Regions from separate parts of the Algoriphagus aquatilis genome, predicted to be linked through region 2. Evidence: riboswitches for the same ligand, from Rfam matches in the RefSeq annotation. Region 2 holds a riboswitch; each other region holds the start of a gene.
The links. A riboswitch is a leader RNA that binds a small molecule or an ion and turns the genes downstream of it on or off. The one in region 2 is predicted to bind S-adenosylmethionine.

Region 1 (3,276 bases), on a different contig from region 2:
TGTATTCCTTCTTGAATTCCGCAAGCTTTCCATTTTTGGAGGTAAAAAGCTTGTTCTCATTGATTTGACGGGCTTCGTGATAAAATAGAATATGAATCAATTCATGAAGGATCAAATGGTCTACAGCTGAAGACTTCTTGTACTTGATCAGGTGGTAATCCCGCTTGTGGTTTTCGGCAATTTCAACTTTGGCAACCGTTGGAATGGTCTCATCCTCTTCCATGCGGATTTCTTTTCCCGTCTTCTCCTCCAATTCCTGAATAAAGTCAATCAGTTCTTCTTTACCTGAATTCGAATCCGAGATTTTCTTAGCGGCTTCCAAGGCTGTTCTTAAGGCGTTTTGATAGACCGGATTATTTCCCGACTCCGAACATTTGAGCGTTTGAAACGAATAGTCAAATGCCTTTTGATTATCACCTTTCATTTCAGCAACGATTCCAAGCGCATAGGTAATATTAGGATAGTTGGGCTTGATTTGATATGCTTTCAATAAATACTTCTCCCCCAAATCTATCTTCCCCGTCTGAAGCAATGCTCCACCGATATTATTTAATGCAATGTAATTGGTTGGATCTGCATGGATCACCTGGTCAAAGAAGGTCATCGCAGTGTCCGTATCGTTTTTATAACGTGAATAGATGTTGCCCATTAGGATCAATGCCCAATGATTTTTAGGGTCGCATCTCAAAGCCTCGATCAGAATATCGATAGCTTGTTCATGGTCTCCTTCCTCTTCATAGACTTGTGCAAGGGTTCGGTGGTACTCACTCATCAATGGAAACTCCTCAATCAGTGATACCAAAATCGGTTTGGCTTCGGCGAATTTCCCCTTATTGCAAAGATCAGTAGCACGATTGTACTTATTGGAGTTACCTAACAAAAGATCAGAGGGGACTTCAATAACCACTTCAGAATCGGTCAGCTCTACCTTTGGTGAATATTCACCCAACGTCAAGTACTTCCGGAATGCGTGAATCAGCTGTTCATCATTAGTGATGTCAATCGCGGGAAAAAGTTGGGATAAAAACTGATTTCTGGGGTAAGTGATTCTCATAGGGTAAAGGTAGACACTAATCCCGTTTTCGTAAAATTAGAGCCCCCCTCGATTTGATGCTTTGCAAATCGAAGTTCTCTTCATGACCCATTGAGACTTGATAGTGGGAGAAAAATAAGATTCAAATTTATGAAAGAGAATTATTCTGCTTTTTAATACTCTTAATTAGCTGAAGTCAAGATAAAATCCGGATTAAATTCATGCATTGCTTTAGTAGTTAAATCAAATTTTAACCGTCCTTCTTCTTTATTGGTCAATCATCATCATTTCAGTTTGCTTTAACATGCCATAAATTCATGTTTGCATCATCATCAAGAACCAGTACAGCTGGTACCAACCGAGTCAAACACCACGGTGGTAAAACGATGAGGGTCATTGCAGACCAAAAATGTTTACCTGCAAATCCCCCCAACATCTTGATGGTAACTAGTCCTAACCAAAAACTATGTTATCATGAAATCAACCAATTTCATTCAGGATTTTGTTAAATCCTCTTCGATTCTTGGGAGAATGAATCCCAAAATCCTGCCTAAATCCTCAACTAGTTCGAAAAAGGTTGAGCTTACAATCTTGGCTTACTTTGAATCGAGAGGAAATGTTCCTGATAAAGTAAAGCTGGCAAAAACCTTAAATTTTATCATCTACCAAATAAAAAACGGTCCTGGAGATTCTTTTGGGCTAGACTATGACTTTCTTGGATTGGAGCTTTATAAGCGATGCAAGGATAAAGAATCAGTCAGAATTGCAATCCGTCTATTTCATAGGGTAAGCATTCTTTCCATTAAACCCACTCAAATAGATTTGGCGCTTGGCATTCCCATTCAGCGAATAAAGGGCTTTTCAAAATCAAGCAAAGTTTCAAAACCCTCAAATACGAAAATTGAGAAATCACGAACAAAGGGCCAGGAAACGATTCAAAACCAATTACCTGGGAAATTTAACTATCCATATCTCAAAAATTATAAGCCATTAGAATCTGAGCTATCGGATGATTTAAAAAGGAAACTTCAAGAATGGCCATCAGCAAATTCTCCCAAGGTTTTTGCCCGAATTAAAGCATTCGACAATTCCCATCATGAATGGGATGAAGACCCAATCCATAGAAAATAAATTAATTAGGGAGTAAAAGACTTCCAGAATATCACATCCATCAAGAACCAGGACACCTGGTACCAACCGAGTCAAACGCCACGGTGGTAAAACGATGGGGGCAGTGCAAGCCAAAACAGTTGAAAAACCTCCCCTGCATACCCTCTTACTTTTTCTTGATAGACCGGATAAAATCTGGAATTCTGAATTGATCCTCTTCAATCCAGTGCTTCCCTGTTTAAAATCCCTTGTGGAAATAAATCTCAAACTATTCTCTATCAATACTTTAAAACCAATTACTCACAATTAAAACTTCAAAAAAATGAAAAAAGCAATCTCTTTAATCGTCCTCTTTACCTTGGTTTTCCAAGCCAATGTCTACTCCCAGAAAAAATCAAAGAGCGGAAAAATCGATGTAGTCGTTTTGGATGAATTTGTACCAAGCTCATCGATTACCATCTTGGCAGATAATGACCCGCTGATGATCCGCTCAGAAATTGAAAGCGAGCTGATGTTTTCTGAAATAAACCTAAAAGTAATCTCTCCAACAGCAGCGGAAAGAACGATTTCAGCCGAGAGTAAATCATCTGCCAGCATCAATTCCACAGGTCAGAATTTGGAGGTGAAAAGTGATCAAAAAGTCACCGTGGACACCCAGGAAAGTATCACCTTGCCCACGGTATATGCGCTGACTTTTGAATATTCTTATAACCCCGCCACCGGTGGCCTGATGAATTTTTCAGGTGAAATCATAGATCTGAGGGATGGTGCCATTGTCGTGAAGTTCCGGCGGCAAGGAAGCTCAGGATTTGGATATGGCGTGAGCAAAAAGAACATCATCTCCGAATTGGTCAGTGCAATAATTGAGTTGTCAAACTAACTTAACATTGAATCAAAATTCATTTAAAACCAATCCCACTATGTCTACATCAAGTAAAAAAGAACTAACCCTCACTTTAAGAGATCAGAGTACGCTCTCCTTTTCTTGCAGCCATTTGGTAACCGATGCTGCCAGCTTACGAATCGTGGAAATTCTTCCTACAGACAGTGAGGCGCTTTTGATTTCCTTTTCTCATTCCCTGTTGAATACCCAATTGGATCTTTCCGGAGCTTCACCTTATGTAGCGCTGCAG
Region 2 (3,276 bases):
CCTGTGAAAATCGAAGGTAGCTCTCCAGGTATGGCAAAAGGTGGTAAAATGGAATTTAAGACCAGAAGATTGAAAGTAAAAGGTTTGGCTAAAAACCTTCCTGACTTCATCGTGGCTGATATTTCCAACCTTGATCTTGGAAAATCTTTCAAGGTAGGTGAATTGAAGGCTGAAGGATATGAAATCCTTACTTCTCCAAATGTGTCTATCGTGACTATTGGTATTCCAAGAGCGCTCAGAGGCAAGAAAGGAGAATAATCCTGACTCCGAAATCAACAAATCCTGCCCAGCAATGAGCAGGATTTTTTGTTTAACACTAGATCGAATCCAGACCTGTCAGGTTTTTGAAACCTGACAGGTCTAATCAACCCTTATAGCTTCAGCATGAAATACCTTATTGTAGGATTGGGAAATATAGGTCCGGAGTACGAACTCACCCGCCACAACATCGGCTTTTTGACACTAGACCGCTTGGCTGATAAGGAAGGTGTGACCTGGAAAAGCGAGCGCTTGGCTTTTAAATCCGAAATCAAACATAAAGGCCGATCCCTGCATTTGATCAAGCCAACCACCTACATGAACCTGAGCGGAAAGGCTGTCAACTACTGGATGAAGGAACTCGCTATCCCAAAAGAAAACTTACTTGTCTTGGTGGATGACATGGCCATTCCTTTTGCCAAGCTTCGAATGAGGGCCAAAGGAAGTGCTGCGGGGCACAACGGATTAAAGAATATCGAAGAACTGTGCGGTGGACAAGACTACCCCAGACTTCGGATGGGAATTGGTGACAATTTCCCAAAAGGACGGCAAGTAGAATATGTTTTGGGGAGATTCACTCAGCAGGAATTTGACGAACTGCCTTCCATGATGGATAAAGCCATAGACATGGTTTATGGCTTTTGCACAGCGGGAATCGCACAAACCATGACACAATACAACGACTGAAATGAAGGGAGATTTGGATTTGACCAATTCTCCCTCTTTCTTTGTGACACTTCAGGCAACTGATTTATAAAGAAGAGGCGAGAGACTAGGCTCGATGACCCTCTGGCAACCATCCCTGCCAAGGAGAAAGGTGCCAAGTCCTACCCAAAGCGGGAACTATAAATTGGCGAGATTCAACTCTACCCCACTTTCTGGTTCGGTTTTCTTCTTTGGGGAAATTCTTTTTCAGTTTCCAAGTACCCAATAGCATTCAAACCGACCAAACCCATGTCTCATTTCGAAACCGATGCCATCCGCATCCAGCGCCGATCCGATCTCAAAGAACACTCCTCACCCATTTTCATCACTTCCAGCTTTACCTTTGAATCCGCCGAGGAAGCACGGGCGATGTTTGCAGACGAGATTCAAGGCAATATCTACTCCCGCTATTCCAATCCAAATTCTTCCGATTTGATCGAAAAGGTCTGCCGCGCGGAAGGTACCGAAGACGGAATCGCGACAGCTTCAGGAATGGCTGCCATGTTTGGAAGCATTGCTTCACTCCTACAGCAAGGAGATCACATTTTGGCTTCCCGATCACTTTTTGGATCGACTCATCAATTGCTAACCCGAGTATTTCCAAAGTGGGGTATTACTTCTACTTATGGAGACATTTCGGATTGCCAAAATTGGGACAAGCTGGTGCAGCCTAACACCAAAATGCTATTTTTGGAAACCCCTTCCAATCCGGGCCTGGAAATTATCGATTTGGAATGGGCAGGAAAGTTTGCGGCGGCACACAACCTGATCCTCGTGGTAGACAATTGCTTTGCCACGCCTTACCTGCAGCAACCTGCTAAATGGGGGGCACACATCGTCACCCACAGTGCCACCAAGTATATCGATGGACAAGGCAGAGTTTTGGGCGGCCTGATTTTGGGGAAAAAAGATCTGATCAAAGAGGTGCAGTTTTTCACCCGCCATACTGGACCATCGATCTCACCATTTAATGCCTGGATTTTATCCAAGAGCATGGAAACGCTAGCGGTAAGGATGGACAGACACTGCGAAAATGCCCTAAAAATCGCCCAATATTTTGAAGGAAATCCTGAACTAGATGCAGTTCGCTATCCATTTCTCAAGTCTCATCCACAGCACGACCTGGCTTTGAAACAAATGAAAGCTGGAGGCGGGATAATTACCCTAACACTGAAAGGTGGTTTGGCCCGCGCACAGCGCTTCATCGATCAGCTACAAATGATTTCCATCACTCCAAATTTAGGAGACAGCCGCAGCATCATTACGCATCCTGCATCGACTACTCATAGCAAACTTTCTCCTGAAGAACGTGCACAAGTGGGAATCAGCGACGGACTGGTACGGCTTTCTGTAGGATTGGAGCATTACGAAGACATCTTAAAGGATGTCGAAAGAGCCATCGAAAAATCAAAATAAGCTCGAACCAAAAACGCCCCGAAATTTCGGGGCGTTTTTGGTTTTACCAGGTGGTATGTTTGAGAGAGGGAAAGGCCCGAATTACATCACTGAGACTGATCTGCCCGACCAGTTGCCCATTTTTCAATACAGGAAATCTTCGGATCTGATACTCCAAAAACTTTTGAGCAGCATCAAAAAGTGTCATATCCGGAGACAACGTCATCACATCCCGAGTCATTAACTCATGCACTTTAGCGGGAAAACGGACGGTATTGGTATATTTTCCTTTGATAATCTCCCTAAGGCAATCCACCTCAGAGATAATCCCAATCAATGCTCCACCTTCGTCCACGACAGGTGCACCGGAAATTTTCCGCTTGGTCAAGGCTTCCATCACCTGATCGATCGTATCATCAGGCCCAAAAGTCACCAACTTCGATGTCATGTGGTCTCTCACCAAAATAGGCTGAGCCGGGGTCTTAGGCTCCACCACTTTTACCCCTTGAAAACTTTTTACCATAGTTTTTCCCCTTAGAGATAAAAGAAGCTACTGATTTTCAATGAAAAATGAAAAAATAGAGCCAAATATTCCGAATATTAAATTATTAATTTGGATGAAATAGATAATTACAGAATTTTATTTCAATTGATTCCTCAAAACTACAAAGGGTCTCCATTGTTTGGTAGGTGCCTGATAGAGCTGGTCGAAAGCAAATGTCCCCACAATCAAATCCTCATCTCCATCCTTGTCCAGGTCCCCCTTGGTTAACGTCAGCCAATGATCTTCCAATTGCTCTTTCAAGACAAAAGGGAGGAAGGAATCAGGCTTTTCCTGTTTGAAATAAATCAAGTTTTGATGAGGTTTTTGATTTCGATCGGGAAAAAAAGCAATGGCCACCACATCCATTTTCCCAT
Region 3 (3,276 bases), on a different contig from region 2:
AAGGATACGTTACTTACCCCACCACTGACTTTAGCTCCCGGGAGGTTTTCCTTAATCCATTTGGTAGCAAGGAAAAAGTCAAGCGCATTTCTGCGATGCTCTTCCATACCCGTAGCTACAGGGAAAATATTCGGATCAAAAATGATGTCCTGAGGATTGAATTTGATCCGATCGACCAAGATGCGGTAGCTGCGCTCGCAGATTTCTTTTCTTCGCTCGTAAGTATCAGCTTGACCCTTTTCGTCAAAAGCCATCACGACCACGGCAGCCCCAAACTTCTTGATCGTTTTCGCCTGCTGTATAAATTCTTCTTCCCCATTTTTCAGGGAGATAGAATTCACAATCCCTTTTCCCTGAACACACTTCAAACCTGCCAAGATGATGCTCCACTTGGAGCTATCGATCATGATGGGAATACGACTGATCTCTGGTTCGGAAGCAATCAAATTAAGGAATCTGACCATCGCAAACTCACCGTCCAGCATCCCCTCATCCATGCAGACATCGAGCACCTGAGCACCGCCTCTCACCTGATCCAAGGCAATTTCCAGCGCTTCATCATAGTTTCCGCTGAGGATAAGTCTGGCAAATTTCTTCGAACCGGTGATATTGGTTCGCTCGCCGATGTTGACAAAATTGATTGTCGGGGTGAAAACCAAAGGCTCCAAGCCTGAGAGTTTCAAATAGTCCTGCTTAGGCATTGCTTCCCTCCTCTTCTAGTTCTTCTTCAATTTTTCGTGGCTGAAATTCCGCCGCCATTTTTGCCAAGGCTTTAATATGCTCAGGGGTTGTACCACAGCATCCGCCTAGAATATTTAGCATGCCTTCCCTCAAAAAGTCTCGCACCTGGTCCGCCATCTCATTTGCCCCCTGATCGTAAGCACCAAACTCATTGGGAAGTCCCGCATTGGGATAGGCCGACACATAGAATGGTGCTTTTTGAGAAAGAACCTTTAAGTAAGGTCTGAGCTCTTTTGCTCCCAAAGCACAATTCAAGCCCACTGAGAGCAAAGGAACGTGAGAAACGGAAATCAAAAATGCTTCAGTAGTCTGACCGGAGAGCGTTCTACCCGAAGCATCGGTAATAGTGCCCGAGATCATGATCGGCACTCCGCCTTCTTTGGGATCTAAGGGAATTCCTCTTTCTTCATATACTTCCTGCACTGCATACAATGCAGCTTTGGCATTCAGCGTATCGAAGATGGTCTCAATTAAGATGATATCTGACCCCCCATCCAACAAGCCTCTCACTTGCTCAGCATAGGCCTCTGCCAATTGGTCAAAAGTAATCGCTCGATAACCGGGATCATTGACATCCGGGGAAATCGAGGCAGTACGATTGGTCGGGCCCACTGCGCCTGCTACAAAACGTGGTTTGGAGGGATCGTTTGCTGTAAACTCATCAGCTACCTCTCTTGCCAATTTGGCTGACTGAAAATTGATCTGATAAGCCAAATGAGACAATCCATAATCTTCCTGAGCAATGGTGGTTCCTGAAAAAGTATTGGTTTCGATGATGTCAGCCCCTGCCTCCAAATATTCCTTATGGATAGCCTTAATGATGTCAGGCCTACTCAAAGACAGTAAATCGTTGTTTCCTTTTAGCGATTTGGGATGATCCTTCAACTCAGATGTTCTGAAATCTTCCTCAGAGAGTTTGTAACGCTGAATCATGGTGCCCATGGCCCCATCTAGGATCAAAATTCGGTTTTGAATGGATTGAAGGAGGGATTCCGTTCGGTTTTGCATCTTGTAATAAGTCAATTCAAAAAGGCAATCGAGCAAAACACGGAGAAAATAACTAACTATTCTTTCTTCCGCTCATCTATTTCCGGCATTTCCGGAACGGGAGTTAGCACCTTGTAGACAGGTTGCTAAGACGTCGCAGGGCCCTTCCCTCGGTCTTTCTCGATAAGCCGAAGCAAAAGTAATATCTAATCTTCAATAAACAGGAGATTTAGGGGACAAAATGAAAATTCTTGACTGGTTTTTTTGAAAAAACAAAAGCTTTTCAGCCTTATGGCCTTAAGCCTATTCCAAAGGTTAAAAAGGGCGCGGACATGTAATCAGTCATCGGTAATCCCCCCAATTTATACCCAGGAAATCCTGCCTCATACCCTCCCGAAGCCGTGATCACCAAATCAAAAAACTTTCTTTCCGTCATAGGTATGCCATATTCAAAAAGAATTTCGGGTTTAGCCATCAGTCCTGCAGTTTTAAGATACCCATCAAAATACCGTTGTTCGACTAGCTCAGGGAAATCGGGTTTTTCATTTGCTGAAAGCGTATATCTGAGATTACCAAATCCCAATCCAGCCATAGCACCGATTGCAAAGTTTTTATACTGAAAGAATTTATAACCCCCGTTACCATAAACTCGAAGACTGTTTAAGCTGTGGGTTTGAGAATTGCTGGCCCGACCATCCATCGCAAGATTGAAGACATCCACACCATAGAGCATTCCATCCGTTTCGCCAAGTATCCGCAATCCCCAGTTACTAGGTTTTCCTTGTAGCGGCTGATAACCATTTTCTTCCAATACAGCATTGAATTTATCCGGTGAAGAAAAATGAATACCCCTGATCAAAGAAATTCCGATTGTAGCGTCTTTATAGAAAAAATTGCGATCGGGCAATGAAATTCCAGCTCCTACTCTCACAAAAGCACCCGCTTGAGCATTGTCAAATGCCAGACCATTCATGGACCAACTTCCCTCAAAGGGACTGAAGGAATACCCAACTTTGGCTAGGATTTCCAATGATTCTTTCCGACCGGGCAGATCAAAATCATAGCTAGCTTGAAAACCAATTTCTGTCAAAAAATCCCCAAATCCGTTTGTTCCCTTCTGGATGTCATTTTTTCGGAGAATAAAACCTCTTTGCGGACTTTGTAAAAAAGAATTGAGATCAGATTCTTGTTCAGAAGGCAGCATCTGAAAATTCATATAACCCATTCCTAGGGACATGTAATGAATCAACTGGAATTTTCCTTCTTCTGTCAATGAATAGCCCACATTCAACAAAGCTCTGGAGGTCCGATACTTGATATCAAACTGGTCAAATTCACTGGTTTTGCTTTGATGCTGAGTCAGTTCAAAGCCAACCACAAAATCATTAACTCGAGTCTGATAACCCAAACCATAGGTACGGTATCTATTTCGAAGCGGTGAGAGTCCTCGATCCGAAAGAAGCTCATTGAACTGTCTGATTTTAGCACCTGAACTGCCCGTGAAGCCATAAAACGAGGATCTTTTTTCCATCAGTTTTTGAGCTTGAA

Region 1: another riboswitch for S-adenosylmethionine. It lies ahead of ACFPIK_RS08860 (hypothetical protein); the one in region 2 lies ahead of ACFPIK_RS10130 (trans-sulfuration enzyme family protein).
Region 3: another riboswitch for S-adenosylmethionine. It lies ahead of ACFPIK_RS02195 (homocysteine S-methyltransferase family protein); the one in region 2 lies ahead of ACFPIK_RS10130 (trans-sulfuration enzyme family protein).

The regions. Positions count from the first base shown of each region.
Region 1 covers NZ_JBHSKS010000005.1:146,438-149,713, forward strand. Annotated here, with positions in the region: gene ACFPIK_RS08855 (tetratricopeptide repeat protein) at 1-1,054, opposite strand, end outside; SAM-I-IV-variant riboswitch at 1,358-1,454, shown strand; gene ACFPIK_RS08860 (hypothetical protein) at 1,508-2,164, shown strand; SAM-I-IV-variant riboswitch at 2,197-2,292, shown strand; gene ACFPIK_RS08865 (hypothetical protein) at 2,466-3,023, shown strand; gene ACFPIK_RS08870 (hypothetical protein) at 3,064-3,276, shown strand, end outside.
Region 2 covers NZ_JBHSKS010000006.1:214,170-217,445, reverse strand. Annotated here, with positions in the region: gene ACFPIK_RS10140 (50S ribosomal protein L25/general stress protein Ctc) at 1-258, shown strand, start outside; gene pth (aminoacyl-tRNA hydrolase) at 385-945, shown strand; SAM riboswitch class I at 1,007-1,110, shown strand; gene ACFPIK_RS10130 (trans-sulfuration enzyme family protein) at 1,213-2,379, shown strand; gene ACFPIK_RS10125 (CBS domain-containing protein) at 2,423-2,881, opposite strand; gene ACFPIK_RS10120 (FG-GAP repeat domain-containing protein) at 2,999-3,276, opposite strand, start outside.
Region 3 covers NZ_JBHSKS010000001.1:522,776-526,051, reverse strand. Annotated here, with positions in the region: gene metH (methionine synthase) at 1-701, opposite strand, end outside; gene ACFPIK_RS02195 (homocysteine S-methyltransferase family protein) at 694-1,749, opposite strand; SAM riboswitch class I at 1,819-1,918, opposite strand; gene ACFPIK_RS02190 (hypothetical protein) at 2,018-3,276, opposite strand, start outside.